4 regions of the Paenibacillus sp. FSL H7-0716 genome follow, and region 3 is predicted to be linked to each of the others. Evidence: riboswitches for the same ligand, from Rfam matches in the RefSeq annotation. Region 3 holds a riboswitch; each other region holds the start of a gene.
The links. A riboswitch is a leader RNA that binds a small molecule or an ion and turns the genes downstream of it on or off. The one in region 3 is predicted to bind thiamine pyrophosphate.
Positions count from the first base shown of each region.

Region 1 (3,127 bases), on a different contig from region 3:
GCAATCGAACGTACAGGGATTTTCTCGCCGCGTGCCATAAGCACCTGAGGCTGATAGCTGAGCGCTAGATCAATTTGATTTGCTGCTACAAGCTTTAGGGCATCATTGCTGTCCGCAGGCATTTTGATCTCGACATCCAAACCTTCCTCTTGGAAAAAACCTTGCTGTTGCGCAGCGTATAGAAAGGAATGAACGGCATTGGGATACCAATCAAGCATAATCGTCAGCTTGTGTGACTGCTTATTTTCGGTATTGGAGGAACCGGTTTGGGAGTTGTTATTTAGCTTGTCTGCCTTCCCGCAGCTGCTTAAGAGCAAAAGTGTGCATACTAGAAATACAGAAATAAGTCCTCGTTGTGGGGATTTTAATTGATTCATTGGTTAGATCCTCTTTTCTTTAAAAATAATTGTTCGAGTAAAGCTATCGCCAGAAAAAGCACAACACCAAGCGCGGACAACAGAAATACAGCCGCGAACATTTCATCGCTCTGCATATTTCCGGCCATTCTGCGGCTGAAGTAACCGAGTCCTTTACTGCCGCCGAGCCATTCCCCGATAGTAGCTCCGATGACGCAGTATACAATGGACAGCTTTAAGCCAGAGAAAAAGGCAGGCAACGCCAGTGGAATTTGGGTTTTGACAAGCAGCTGCCAGCGGTTTGCACCAAATGTTAATAATAAGTCCTTGTAGGTCTGGCCACTTGTACGAAGTCCATCATATGTACTCACTACGACTGGAAAAAAAGCCGTCAAAAACACCACAGCCACTTTGCTCCACAGCGAATATCCGAACCACATAATAAAAATGGGGGATAGCGCAATTAATGGGATCGTCTGGCTAATGATAAGGAAGGGATAGATGGTCTTTTCTATGGGGCGATACAGGAACATTCCAGTGCCCAGCAATACACCACAAACCACAGAAAGGACAAAACCCACCAGTATCTCCTGTAACGTTGCCAATAAATGCTGTCCGAATAATAATTGCCTGTGCTCGATCAATGCGAAGCCAATAGATGAAGGTGCAGGGAGAATAAAGGCTGGAATCATGTGAAGGCGAACAGCTGACTCCCAGATTACAAGAATGAGCAGTACCAGAAGAACGAAGGGACCATAATTGTCTAGATGTTTTTTAAAAGGTATACGTTGCATGCAATCTTCGCTCCAACTCTGCCCGTAGTGCTATAAACCGGGGTTCATAGTTCATCTTATAATGTCTTGGCTTTGGTAGATCGACAACGATCTCCTGTAATTCGCTGTGCGCACCGCCAGATAATAAATAAATCCGGTCACTGAGCAATAGTGCTTCTTCCAGATCATGAGTGATGAGCATAATCGTCTGATTCAGTTCACCCCATAACTCCAACAGCCAACGGTGTATCTCACGTTTGGTCATGGCATCGAGAGCACCAAAGGGCTCATCCAGCAGCATAAGACCACTTCCGCCTCCAGCCACTAAGGTGCGCAGAAATGCGACTCGCTGTTTCATTCCTCCCGAAAGTTCATGGGGATAAGCCTTCTCTACATCTGCTAAGCCGAAGCGGACCAACATTTCCCGAATCTGAGTGATCGTATCCTGTTTACTAAATCTGGGCTTGATCTCCCAGGGCAAAAGGCAGTTGTCGAGCACTGTTCTCCAAGGCAGCAATAAATCCTGCTGAGGCATATAAGCGATCTGGCCTAAACGACTAGCGGTTGAGGGGTGCGTAGAGAGTTTTATTTTTCCGTGAGTAGGTTCGAGTAAACCGGCAATCGTTTTGAAAAATGTACTTTTCCCGCATCCGCTAGCCCCTACTACGGAGACGAATTCCCCTTGCCTGATATCCATGGATAGATTTGCGAATACAGGGGGTTGTTCAGTTTCCGGAAAAGAGTAGGTTAGGCCTTGAATAGATAAAATGGTCGTGATGATCTAACCTCCTAATATTTTTGTGGAGCGCCTAAACAAATAAAGACCCATTCATTTCCAGAGGAAATGAATGGGTCAAAAAGTTCATTCTGCATAATAACACTAAACATGCTTGATGAAAATTCCGCTCCACTTCCCTCCGCTGGTATGATCCAGATCAGGTTCCAAGGGTCCGGAGCTTGAAGCTCCGTCTCAGTCGGCCGACTCCCCTAGTGAAATAACAGGTCCATATTAATTTGTTTATAAATATACCATATCTTTCTGAGAAGTAAAGAGAGAAAGAAGTGAAGGATTAATCCAAGATTGGGTAAGATATAAGTAGAAATCTAGTTAATATTACAATTCCGATGTATATAATCGGAAAAAAAGTATTGACGATCATGTGATGGCAGTGTACTATTCAATTTACCGGAAAAAAACCGGATAGAGAGAGGGGATTTAATAATGAAAAAATGGAGTTTAACTATTATATTGGCGTTAACCGTGGTCCTTGTAGCGGCTTGCGGCAATAATTCGAATACCAATACGGCTGCTGAACCAACAGCTGGAACGAATGGTGGAGCAGCATCTTCAGCGCAAAACAGTTTAGAGGCTGTGAAGGCCAGCGGCAAATTGCGGATAGGTACAGAAGGGACTTATGCACCTTTTACTTATCATGACACTGCGGGGAAATTGACTGGTTTTGACGTAGAAATTTCCGAAGAAGTAGCCAAACGTTTAGGTGTTGAAGCTGAATTTTTTGAAACTCAGTGGGATGGTATTTTTGCTGGGATGGATGCGAAACGGTTTGATGTCATTTTCAATGAAGTTTCCATTAACGAAGATCGCAAAGTGAAATATGATTTCTCTGAACCCTATATTGTATCCAAGGCAGTATTGATCGTGAGCGAAAACAATGAGGAGATTAAGAACTTTGCTGATCTAAAGGGTAAAAAAGCCGGACAATCCCTGACAAGTAACTTATCCGACATCGCTCGTGAGAACGGTGCTGAAATCGTAGCTACGGACGGTTTCAATCAAGCGATGGACCTGCTGACTTCGGGACGTATTGATGCAACTGTGAATGATGGCTTGTCTTATCTGGATCTGAAAAAACAAAAACCAGATGCAAAAATTAAAGTGGTTGACGAGATTCCTGAAGGATCACAAAGTGCCGCGGTATTCCTGAAAGGCAATGATGAGCTGGTGAAAGCGGTCAGTGATGCGATTAAAGAGATGAA
Region 1 covers NZ_JBBODA010000005.1:274,255-277,381, forward strand. Annotated here, with positions in the region: gene MHH60_RS09515 (ABC transporter substrate-binding protein) at 1-377, opposite strand, end outside; gene MHH60_RS09520 (ABC transporter permease) at 374-1,150, opposite strand; gene MHH60_RS09525 (ABC transporter ATP-binding protein) at 1,131-1,826, opposite strand; TPP riboswitch at 2,025-2,128, opposite strand; gene MHH60_RS09530 (amino acid ABC transporter substrate-binding protein) at 2,352-3,127, shown strand, end outside.
Region 1: it holds a riboswitch for thiamine pyrophosphate, as region 3 does, so the genes downstream of both, MHH60_RS09525 (ABC transporter ATP-binding protein) here and thiC (phosphomethylpyrimidine synthase ThiC) in region 3, are expected to answer to the same signal.

Region 2 (3,127 bases), on a different contig from region 3:
AAGCTCTTTATTTCATGTGGGTGCTGGAACATGAAGTGAATGCAGAAAATCATGTTTCTTCTCTGAAATAGTTAGGTGAACAATTCAAGGCACAGCATCGATGCTGTGCCTTTTTGTATGCGGTGAAGTCCTCTCCACTTACAGCAGTTTACCTCTCACAGTTGTTTATTTCCACTTGCATTGTGGTAAGTAAGATTCGTAAAGCGATTTAAGAAAATGACAAACCCAGCGTATAAACGTGCATAGTTGTGCCATCCTAAGACGATCAGTTAACTATCAATTTGCTTAACGAGAGGAGATAGGGAAGATGTCAGGCAACAATAAACAAGCTACAAAAACCTTACCCCCACAGGAGCAGTATCATCAGCCAGGGATTGAGAGTGAAATGACGCCGCTGCCCAAATACGAGCCGGCAAATTATAAAGCAGCAGGTAAACTGCAAGACAAGGCGGCGTTGATTACCGGTGGAGACAGCGGAATTGGGCGTGCAGTTGCTGTGCTTTTTGCTAAAGAAGGCGCTGATGTGGTCATTTCATATCTTAATGAACACTCAGATGCAGAGGAAACTAAACGTCAGGTCGAGCAGGAAGGCCGCAAATGTATCCTCATTCCAGGTGATATCGGTGACGAGAAATTCTGTAAAGATCTTATTAAACAGACGGTGGAGAGCTTAGGAAAGCTTGATATTCTCATCAATAACGCGGCAGAGCAACATCCGCAAGCTAAGATCGAGGATATTACTTCCGAGCAGCTAGAGCGTACTTTCCGTACGAATATATTTGCGATGTTCTATTTAACAAAAGCAGCTATGCCTCATTTAAAAGCAGGATCTACAATTATAAATACAACTTCAATTACCGCTTATCGCGGAAGCCCGCAGCTGCTGGACTATTCATCAACTAAAGGAGCTATTCTTAGCTTCACACGATCCTTGTCCACGAATCTGGCAGAGAAGGGCATACGGGTAAATGGTGTAGCACCAGGTCCAATCTGGACACCGCTGATTCCCTCTACCTTTGATGCAAAACAGGTTAGCGAGTTCGGAGGTACACAGCCTATGAAACGGCCTGGACAACCAGAGGAGCTGGCACCAGCCTATGTATATCTGGCCTCTGACGATTCCAGTTATGTGACTGGACAGGTTATTCATGTAAATGGTGGCGAGGTAGTAAACGGTTAGATCAGTACAGCTAATGTGAATAAATGGGTGTATTTCAATAAAAAAATATGTTACTATAAACCACGTTAGTATTTTAAAATTGTATATTTATGTCACTAGGGGTGCCGATTGGCTGAGACGGAATGGATTTCCGGACCCTTTGAACCTGATCTGGTTAAGACCAGCGTAGGGAAGTGGAGGACGAATTTCTGTTGTCGGTCTATTTGTAGTGCCGTCTATATACAGATTCTGACTGCCTTCCTTACGGGAGGCAGTTTTTTTGTTTTTACTGACCTATAGGGAAGTGAGAGAGAGGAGATCGCGAGTGGTGCAAGCTGAGATCCATCTAATATCAGACGGCAAGCTGCAGCAAAGACATTTTGTTGAACTAGCTGTCACGGTGCAGACATGGGTCGATTATATTCACTTAAGAGATAAGCAATGTCCTGCACGCGAACTACTCGCTGCGGCACAGGAGCTGTTGGCTGCCGGTATGCCCGCTACCAAACTGATAATCAACGACCGGATCGATGTAGCCTTGGCAGCTGGTGCCGCAGGAATTCAGTTGGCTTGTCACAGTCTGAGCCCGGATACAGCCCGGCGAATTGCACCTCAGCTTCGGCTGGGGAGATCGGTTCATTCTCCGGAAGAAGCGGCGAATGCTTCAGAGCAGGGAGCTGATTATTGCTTGTTTGGTCATGTATTTCCCTCGGATAGCAAGTTAGGGCTGCCCGCACGTGGGCTAGAGCTGCTTGCAGAAACGGTGAAGACCAGCTCTATTCCTGTCATTGCGATTGGCGGAATTAGCCCCGCTAATGCGGCGCAGATCATCAGGAAAGGTGCGGCAGGAGTTGCTGTGATGTCCGGTATTTGCGGAGCGGATGATCCTTATGAGGCCGCCAAAGCTATTCATAAGGCGGTTCATTCATAGCCTGGAGGTAACAGCAGGGCCGAAGGGGGTGATTCAGAATGAAGCTGTTGATTAACGGGAAATCCGCAGAGTGTTCTGGTGGTATTCAAACTATAGCTGATTTGATCAGTCTTCCTGAGTGGTCGGGTCGTCTGATGATCATTGAGCTGAATGGAGAAATTGTCAGTAAGGAGAATTATGAAAGTACTGCTCTGAGCGAGGATGATCGTTTGGAACTGGTGCACTTTGTTGGTGGGGGTTGAGATGGAGCGGTATAGAATTTTGAGAAATTTATAAGAACCAAAGGGAGGTAATTTCATGCATGACCAGTTACATATTGGCGGCATCGAATTAACCAGTAGATTATTTATCGGAACCGGAAAATATAGCCGGAATACGCTGATCCCCGAAGTGATTGCTAGCTCTGGTTCTCAGGTGATCACTGTAGCGCTTCGCCGAGTGGACCCAGAAGCTGGCGCAGAAAATATCATGAACCACATTCCCGGCCATATGACTCTTCTGCCTAATACCTCAGGAGCGCGCACAGCGGAAGAGGCAGTCCGTATTGCGAGATTAGCAAGAGCTGCGGGACTGGGGAACTGGGTCAAGATCGAAGTGATCAATGATCAGAAATACCTGCTTCCAGATAATCTGGAGACCATACGAGCTACAGAGATTTTAGCAGCGGAGGGTTTTGTAGTATTGCCTTATATGAGTCCGGACCTTTCAGCTGCTTTACGTCTGAGAGATGCCGGTGCTGCTGCTGTGATGCCGCTTGGTGCGCCGATCGGGACGAATCGCGGCCTGCGCACCAAGGAGCTTGTGCGTATTCTTATTGAAGAAGTGAATTTGCCAATTATTGTAGATGCCGGGATTGGCAAGCCGTCGGAAGCGGCGGAAGCAATGGAGATGGGGGCCGCTGCTGTTCTGCTTAATACGGCTATTGCAACGGCACGTAATCCGCTCGTCATGGCGGAAGCGTTCCGTGAGGCGATATCCGCTGGCCGTAAAGCTTATTTGGCAGGACTGGGTCCTGTAGAAGAAGTTGCTTTTGCTTC
Region 2 covers NZ_JBBODA010000016.1:125,410-128,536, reverse strand. Annotated here, with positions in the region: gene MHH60_RS20010 (GDSL-type esterase/lipase family protein) at 1-71, shown strand, start outside; gene MHH60_RS20005 (SDR family oxidoreductase) at 308-1,180, shown strand; TPP riboswitch at 1,268-1,369, shown strand; gene MHH60_RS20000 (thiamine phosphate synthase) at 1,488-2,090, shown strand; gene thiS (sulfur carrier protein ThiS) at 2,129-2,332, shown strand; gene MHH60_RS19990 (thiazole synthase) at 2,388-3,127, shown strand, end outside.
Region 2: it holds a riboswitch for thiamine pyrophosphate, as region 3 does, so the genes downstream of both, MHH60_RS20000 (thiamine phosphate synthase) here and thiC (phosphomethylpyrimidine synthase ThiC) in region 3, are expected to answer to the same signal.

Region 3 (3,127 bases):
GAAATATGTTACGCTTGAGCATTTGAACGAGGCATGGGGAGCTGTTTTTTGGAATCAAAGCTATAGTGACTGGTCTCAGGTCTATCTTCCACGTCCGACTCCAGTACCGAAGCAACCCAATCCTCATCAGGCATTGGATGAAAAACGGTTTATTTCGGACAATACAATTTCTTTTGCCAAAAACCAAGCGGATATCATCCGTAAACTTTCCCCTAAGCAGTGGGTAACCACGAACGGTCTGTTCGGGCATCTCGATAGCCATGAAATGACGGATGAACTGCTGGATTTCTTCAGCTATGATTCCTATCCTCAGTTCTCTACTATTTTTTATGACCCGAATGAGCAGAATCCGCTGAATGATAGAGGCTGGGGACTGTCGTTATCTGTTGTTCGTTCGATATCCCCGAATTTCTGCATTATGGAGCAGCAGTCGGGCCCGGGTGGCTGGGTGAACCGGATGGATATGCCTTCTCCAAAGCCTGGGCAGATGCGGTTATGGACTTATCAGTCGATCGCTCATGGAGCAGATATGGTGTTATATTTCCGCTGGCGGACAGCTACGATGGGCAATGAAATTTATTGGCATGGAATCAATGACTATCATAATCAACCTAACCGGAGAGTGCGGGAAGCGGGGCAGATCGGTCAGGAGCTGGCAGCAGCAGGTCAAGCGTTTGTCGGTACTCGTAATCAGGCTAACATTGCTATTGTTCGTGATTATGACAATGAGTGGGATGGAGAATACGATGTTTGGCATGGCCCGTTTATGTGGAAGAGCAATAAGGAGTGGTACAAGGCGCTTCAACGGAAGCATATCCCGAATGACGTACTCTATTTACGCAAAAAAACAACGCTGGAGGAGCTTGCAAGGTACGACGTGCTTATCTATCCTCACCCAGCGATTATGACAGATGAGACAGCAGCACTGCTGGATGAATATGTTCAACAAGGCGGCAAACTGATCTTCGGCTGTAGAACTGGCTATAAGGATGAGCGCGGTCAATGTTATATGCGTCCTTTCCCAGGTGCTGCTAAGGATCTATGCGGGATCACAGTTGAAGAATTCACAATGGTTAAGGGCAGTCGTCAGCCAACAACAATTAGCTGGTCGGGCGCGACCGAAGTCGTTACAGGAGCAGATGACTTTAATGATATTCTCAAAATAGAGGAAGCTTCGGTTGAAGTGATGGCGGTTTACGCCTCTGATTATTATGCAGGAAAACCGGCGGTAACTAGAAATCGTCGCGGCAAGGGTGAGGTTTGGTATTACGGAGCCGTATTTAATGAACAGGCAGCGGCTGAGATCATAAATTTAATGGATCTACAATCGCCAGCAGATTGGCTGGAGCTCCCAGAAGAGGTAGAGCTGCAAGTTCGTACCGGAGCTTCTTCCAGTTATGCTTTTTTGCTTAATTATAGTGAGGCTCCTGTCACGATCCATCTTCATGAGACCAAAACAGATTTACTGAGCGGCACAACATTCTCGGGCGAGGTGCTTCTGGAAGGATTTGGGGTACTGGTGCTATACTAACGTACACGTTGATCTCACATTTGAGTAGATTTGGATAATTCTCTCTTTTCGGTTATACTTGAAAGTAGCAATTATATAGTTACGGGAGCTTGGTGGGACCAGGCTGAGAGGATAGTTATAACTATCGACCGTCAAACCTGATCTGGATAATGCCAGCGGAGGAAATGGAGCTCTATTTCTATTTGTCTACTCTAAGGCCGCATCTTATACAGATGTGGCCTTTTCTATGTGTGGGGGAGTAGACCGTCTCCGCTTGATCAAATCACCTTATAGGAGGAATTGAGATGACAAGCGAATTGAACAACGATCCAATCAATTTATCAGCTTTTCCAGCAAGTCAAAAAGTGTATGTAAAGGGTTCACGGCCTGATATTCAGGTGCCTATGCGGAAGATCTTACTTAGTCCAACTGCGGGCATAGACGGCGAAGAGGAGAATGCCCCAATTCATGTCTATGACACAAGCGGGGCTTACACGGATGCTAATATTCATACTGATATTCGTCAGGGGTTAGAGCCCAATCGTCAAAGCTGGATTGAGGAACGAGGGGATGCGGAAGCGTACGAAGGAAGAACCGTGAAGCCTGAAGATAACGGGAATGCAACGGGAAAAGCTGTGGCGGAAGTGTTTCCAGCGCTCCATAGAAAAACTTTGCGAGCGAAAAAGGGGCGTAATGTCTCTCAAATGCATTATGCACGCAAAGGAATTATTACTTCCGAAATGGAATACGTTGCGATTCGTGAGAATGTGGCACCGGAATTTGTAAGAGATGAAGTGGCCCGCGGCCGCGCCATCATTCCAGCGAATATCAATCATCCAGAGAGTGAACCGATGATTATTGGACGAAATTTTTTAGTGAAGATCAATGCCAATATAGGAAATTCCGCAGTATCCTCCTCCATAGAGGAAGAGGTAGAGAAGATGAGATGGGCCACCCGCTGGGGTGCAGATAATATAATGGATCTTTCCACAGGTAAAAACATCCACACTACACGCGAGTGGATCATCCGCAATTCTCCTGTTCCTATTGGAACGGTGCCTATCTATCAAGCGTTGGAAAAAGTGAATGGAAAAGCGGAAGATTTAACGTGGGAAGTGTACCGTGATACGCTCATTGAGCAAGCGGAGCAAGGGGTTGATTATTTTACCATTCATGCGGGGGTTCTGCTTCGTTATATCCCGTTGACTGCACAACGTATGACAGGTATTGTTTCAAGAGGTGGCTCCATCATGGCGGCATGGTGTCTTGCGCATCATCAAGAGAACTTTTTATATACACATTTTGAAGAGATATGTGAAATCATGAAGCTATACGATGTTTCTTTTTCCCTAGGCGATGGATTACGTCCGGGTTCGATTGCTGATGCGAATGATGAAGCACAATTTGCCGAGTTAGAGACGTTAGGTGAATTAACAGCTATAGCTTGGAGTCATGATGTACAGGTGATGGTAGAGGGTCCAGGACATGTACCGATGCACTTGATTAAAGAGAATATGGATAAGCAACTTGAAACTTGCAACGAAGCCCCTTTTTATACATTAGGTCCACTGACTACAGATATCGCGCCTGGTTATGATCATATTACTTCTGCTATAG
Region 3 covers NZ_JBBODA010000006.1:154,602-157,728, reverse strand. Annotated here, with positions in the region: gene MHH60_RS10380 (beta-galactosidase) at 1-1,531, shown strand, start outside; TPP riboswitch at 1,603-1,712, shown strand; gene thiC (phosphomethylpyrimidine synthase ThiC) at 1,816-3,127, shown strand, end outside.

Region 4 (3,127 bases), on a different contig from region 3:
AAGTTAGCCGCAGCGTAGCCATCGTATGAGCCCAAAGACCAGAAGCGTTACTGGTGGATTCACGGGCAATATCAGCAGGACTCGGCAGAATCCAGGCTTCAATATGAAATACAGATACAGATAGCTGCCATACGGTTAAAAAGAAGACGACCGCCACAAGGGGCGGCCATATTAGCTTCCAGGTCGATCTCACGGCCGATATTTCTCCGTCAATTTATCCATGCTGATTCCGTTAGGATTATGAGCGATTTTGATCTGCGAAATTACGCTTGGACTACCTGCTTCGATCAACGCCTCCTGCATCTGACGCACAACCTCCAGCAGTTCGCTAAGCTCACCTTCCATTGTGGTTTCCAGCGGATTCACCTGATGTTTAACACCGGATTTCTGAATGACCTCAATCGCTTTATCTACGTATGGGATGGAATCCTCATTGTTCGGAGTTTTTGGAATTACTTGAATGCTTAGTAAGGTGTTAGCCACAATAATCAATCCTCTCATTTTATAAGGTAAGTTCAAAAAGCCAACTTTGATAACGAAGTAACTCAGGAAGCAAATTCGACATCGAATCTTGAACGAACTTGGGAAGTCCGGTACTCACGTAGCACATCACTACGCTCCGTTCCTCCTTCCTCAAGTAACGTCCAACCTTCTTGGTTCTGAAAGCCGACTTTTTGAGCTCTTAAATTATAAGGTAAGTTCAAAAAGCCAACTTTGATAACGAAGTAACTCAGGAAGCAAACTCGACATCGAATCTTGAACGAACTTGGGAAGTCCGGTACTCACGTAGCACATCACTACACTCCGTTCCTCCTTCCTCAAGTAACGTCCAACCTTCTTGGTTCTGAAGTCCGCTATCTACTCCGCCGGTAAAAAATCATTACTGAATGCACTAGCGGCATCCAGCGGTTTATCCAGCAACTTCAGATCATACATCCAGTCACCGTAATTTTGCCAGACCTCGGTTTTTTGCTCGCCCCAGCGGGCAGCATCGTCCTTGTATTTTGGGCTAAGCCATTTTTGGCTAGCTAGGACAAGGTCGGCGTCCAGGTCAGGAACTGCCTTCGATAACATACCGGCAGCCTCTTCCGGATGATCAATAGCATATTGATAACCTTTTGATGTGGCTTTCATGAAGGCCTTCACCAGCTCAGGATGATCTGCAATTTGCTTCTCACTCGTCGTCAGCACAGGCGTGTAATAATCGAGCTGTGGCGCATAATCCTTTAAGTACAGCATATCCAATGGCTCGCCACGCAACTCAGCCTCAACGCCAGTCCAAGCGTAGAAAATCCAGGCGAAATCAATGTCACGTTTGACGGCGGTAAAATAATCAGCTTCACCGATACTGATCAGCTTCACCTTTTTCACATCGCCACCTTCAGGATCCATGATAGCTTTCATGGCTGCTTCTTCGACCGGTGAGCCCCAGCCTCCGTAGGTTTTACCTTCGAAATCCTTTGGTGATTTAATATTGCGATCTACTGGAGCGGCGAATCCCGACGTATTATGCTGAATAATAGCTGCTATCGAGACAAGGGGCACGCCTTGTAGACGGGCTAGCGTTAATCCTTCTTGGGCGCTGATGCCAAAAGCGGCTTCGCCAGAGGTAACCATAGTATCAGAACCCGCTGCGCCTGGCTGAACGATCTCGACGTCCAGACCTTCTTCAGCGTAGTAACCAAGATCCTTAGCTACGTATAGACCAGTATGATTCGTGTTCGGTGTCCAGTCGAGTGCAACTTTAACTTTGGTGAGCTCTTTTGGAGCATCCGTCCCAGCCGTTGCAGTTGGATCAGTAGCATTTGCTTTGTTTCCGGCTGTATTCCCATTGTTGCCGCCGCATCCGGCAATGGCAAGAATGAGTACACAGGTGAGGCACAACGTAAGTGCTTTTTTGAGGTGCATGTCTTCTTCTCTCCTTTAAGGTTACAAGAATCCCGTCTTCCCAACATGAACCGTAAAGTGTAGTATGTACGTTTTTCTACATCTTTTAGTGATCTTACAAAAAAAGCGCCCCGAGTGATCGGGACGCTGGCTTGGCGCAAGGTTAGTCAAGGTCACAGGGACCAGAACCAATTGGCGATTCCTACGCTGGCATTATCCAGATCAGGTATAAGGGTCAGTATCTTGTGGGATACAATCTCAGCCGGCCAATTCCAGCACCCCTGGTTCTATGAAGTTAACGGGTATTTCTATGTGCAATATAAGTAAGCATAAGTTCTGTACCCATACTTTATATCTTATATTTCTCGCATACGGTGTATTATAGACGGCTGTACTCGGAATGTCTAGTAGTGCACTCCTGAATTTTTCCAATCCAGTAGTTTCTTTTTTGCTAGTCTAGATCTTTATATTTTTTGCGGTGACGCCGTTTAAGCTCACTAACCAGCGCCCCTAGCGTGAGGACAACGCTGATCAGAATCCCGCTCATGATCACGAAGAGGGCAAGAAATTCAAAGGGGGAATATCCAATCATTTTACTCCATTGAATCTTTCCATCCAGATCGTCAATGACCTGATTCATGCCGTAAATCCCGCTTACTACCGTAAATACAGTGAGAATCATCAGCAGATTATCCCGTCGCTTGGATTGAAACTTATCCTGATACTGAAACAGGTCATTTAAGGTTTCTTTCACTTCCTCGAACAAAGCGTCGTTTCCGTATACTTTACGCAGCTGAAGAAATATCTCCCGGCCCTGCGACTGGGAAATCAACTCCAAGAAGTAGAACTTTGCCGAGAACTTATTAATGGAGTAGATTAGATTGTCTATTTCCTCATAATCATGATTAATCCGAAGTCGGGAGTGCATATTGGCAAGCTTTAGCAGAACGATTTTGTGGAAAATATTGAGTAAAAATCCGTAATAATATTGCCCGTACATCTGGTTGGCTAGACTAACAGCAATTTCCTGTTCAGCGCGGGTCATGCAGCAAAAAGTCTGCTCATTCATCATATAATACGTGTCTGGACCCCAGCGATTATAGGAGTGTTCATGACAATAGTTCGCAATATATGCTGGATCGCTGGCACTGGCATAGGGCTTTCCGTTCAGATCAATTCCATCAAGCTGTGAGGCACGATAGCGCAGATTTACACTAATCTCATCAGAGCTTTCTTTATT
Region 4 covers NZ_JBBODA010000007.1:74,720-77,846, reverse strand. Annotated here, with positions in the region: gene MHH60_RS11615 (ABC transporter permease) at 1-193, opposite strand, end outside; gene MHH60_RS11610 (thiamine-binding protein) at 190-483, opposite strand; gene MHH60_RS11605 (ABC transporter substrate-binding protein) at 859-1,908, opposite strand; TPP riboswitch at 2,070-2,180, opposite strand; gene MHH60_RS11600 (hypothetical protein) at 2,339-3,127, opposite strand, start outside.
Region 4: it holds a riboswitch for thiamine pyrophosphate, as region 3 does, so the genes downstream of both, MHH60_RS11605 (ABC transporter substrate-binding protein) here and thiC (phosphomethylpyrimidine synthase ThiC) in region 3, are expected to answer to the same signal.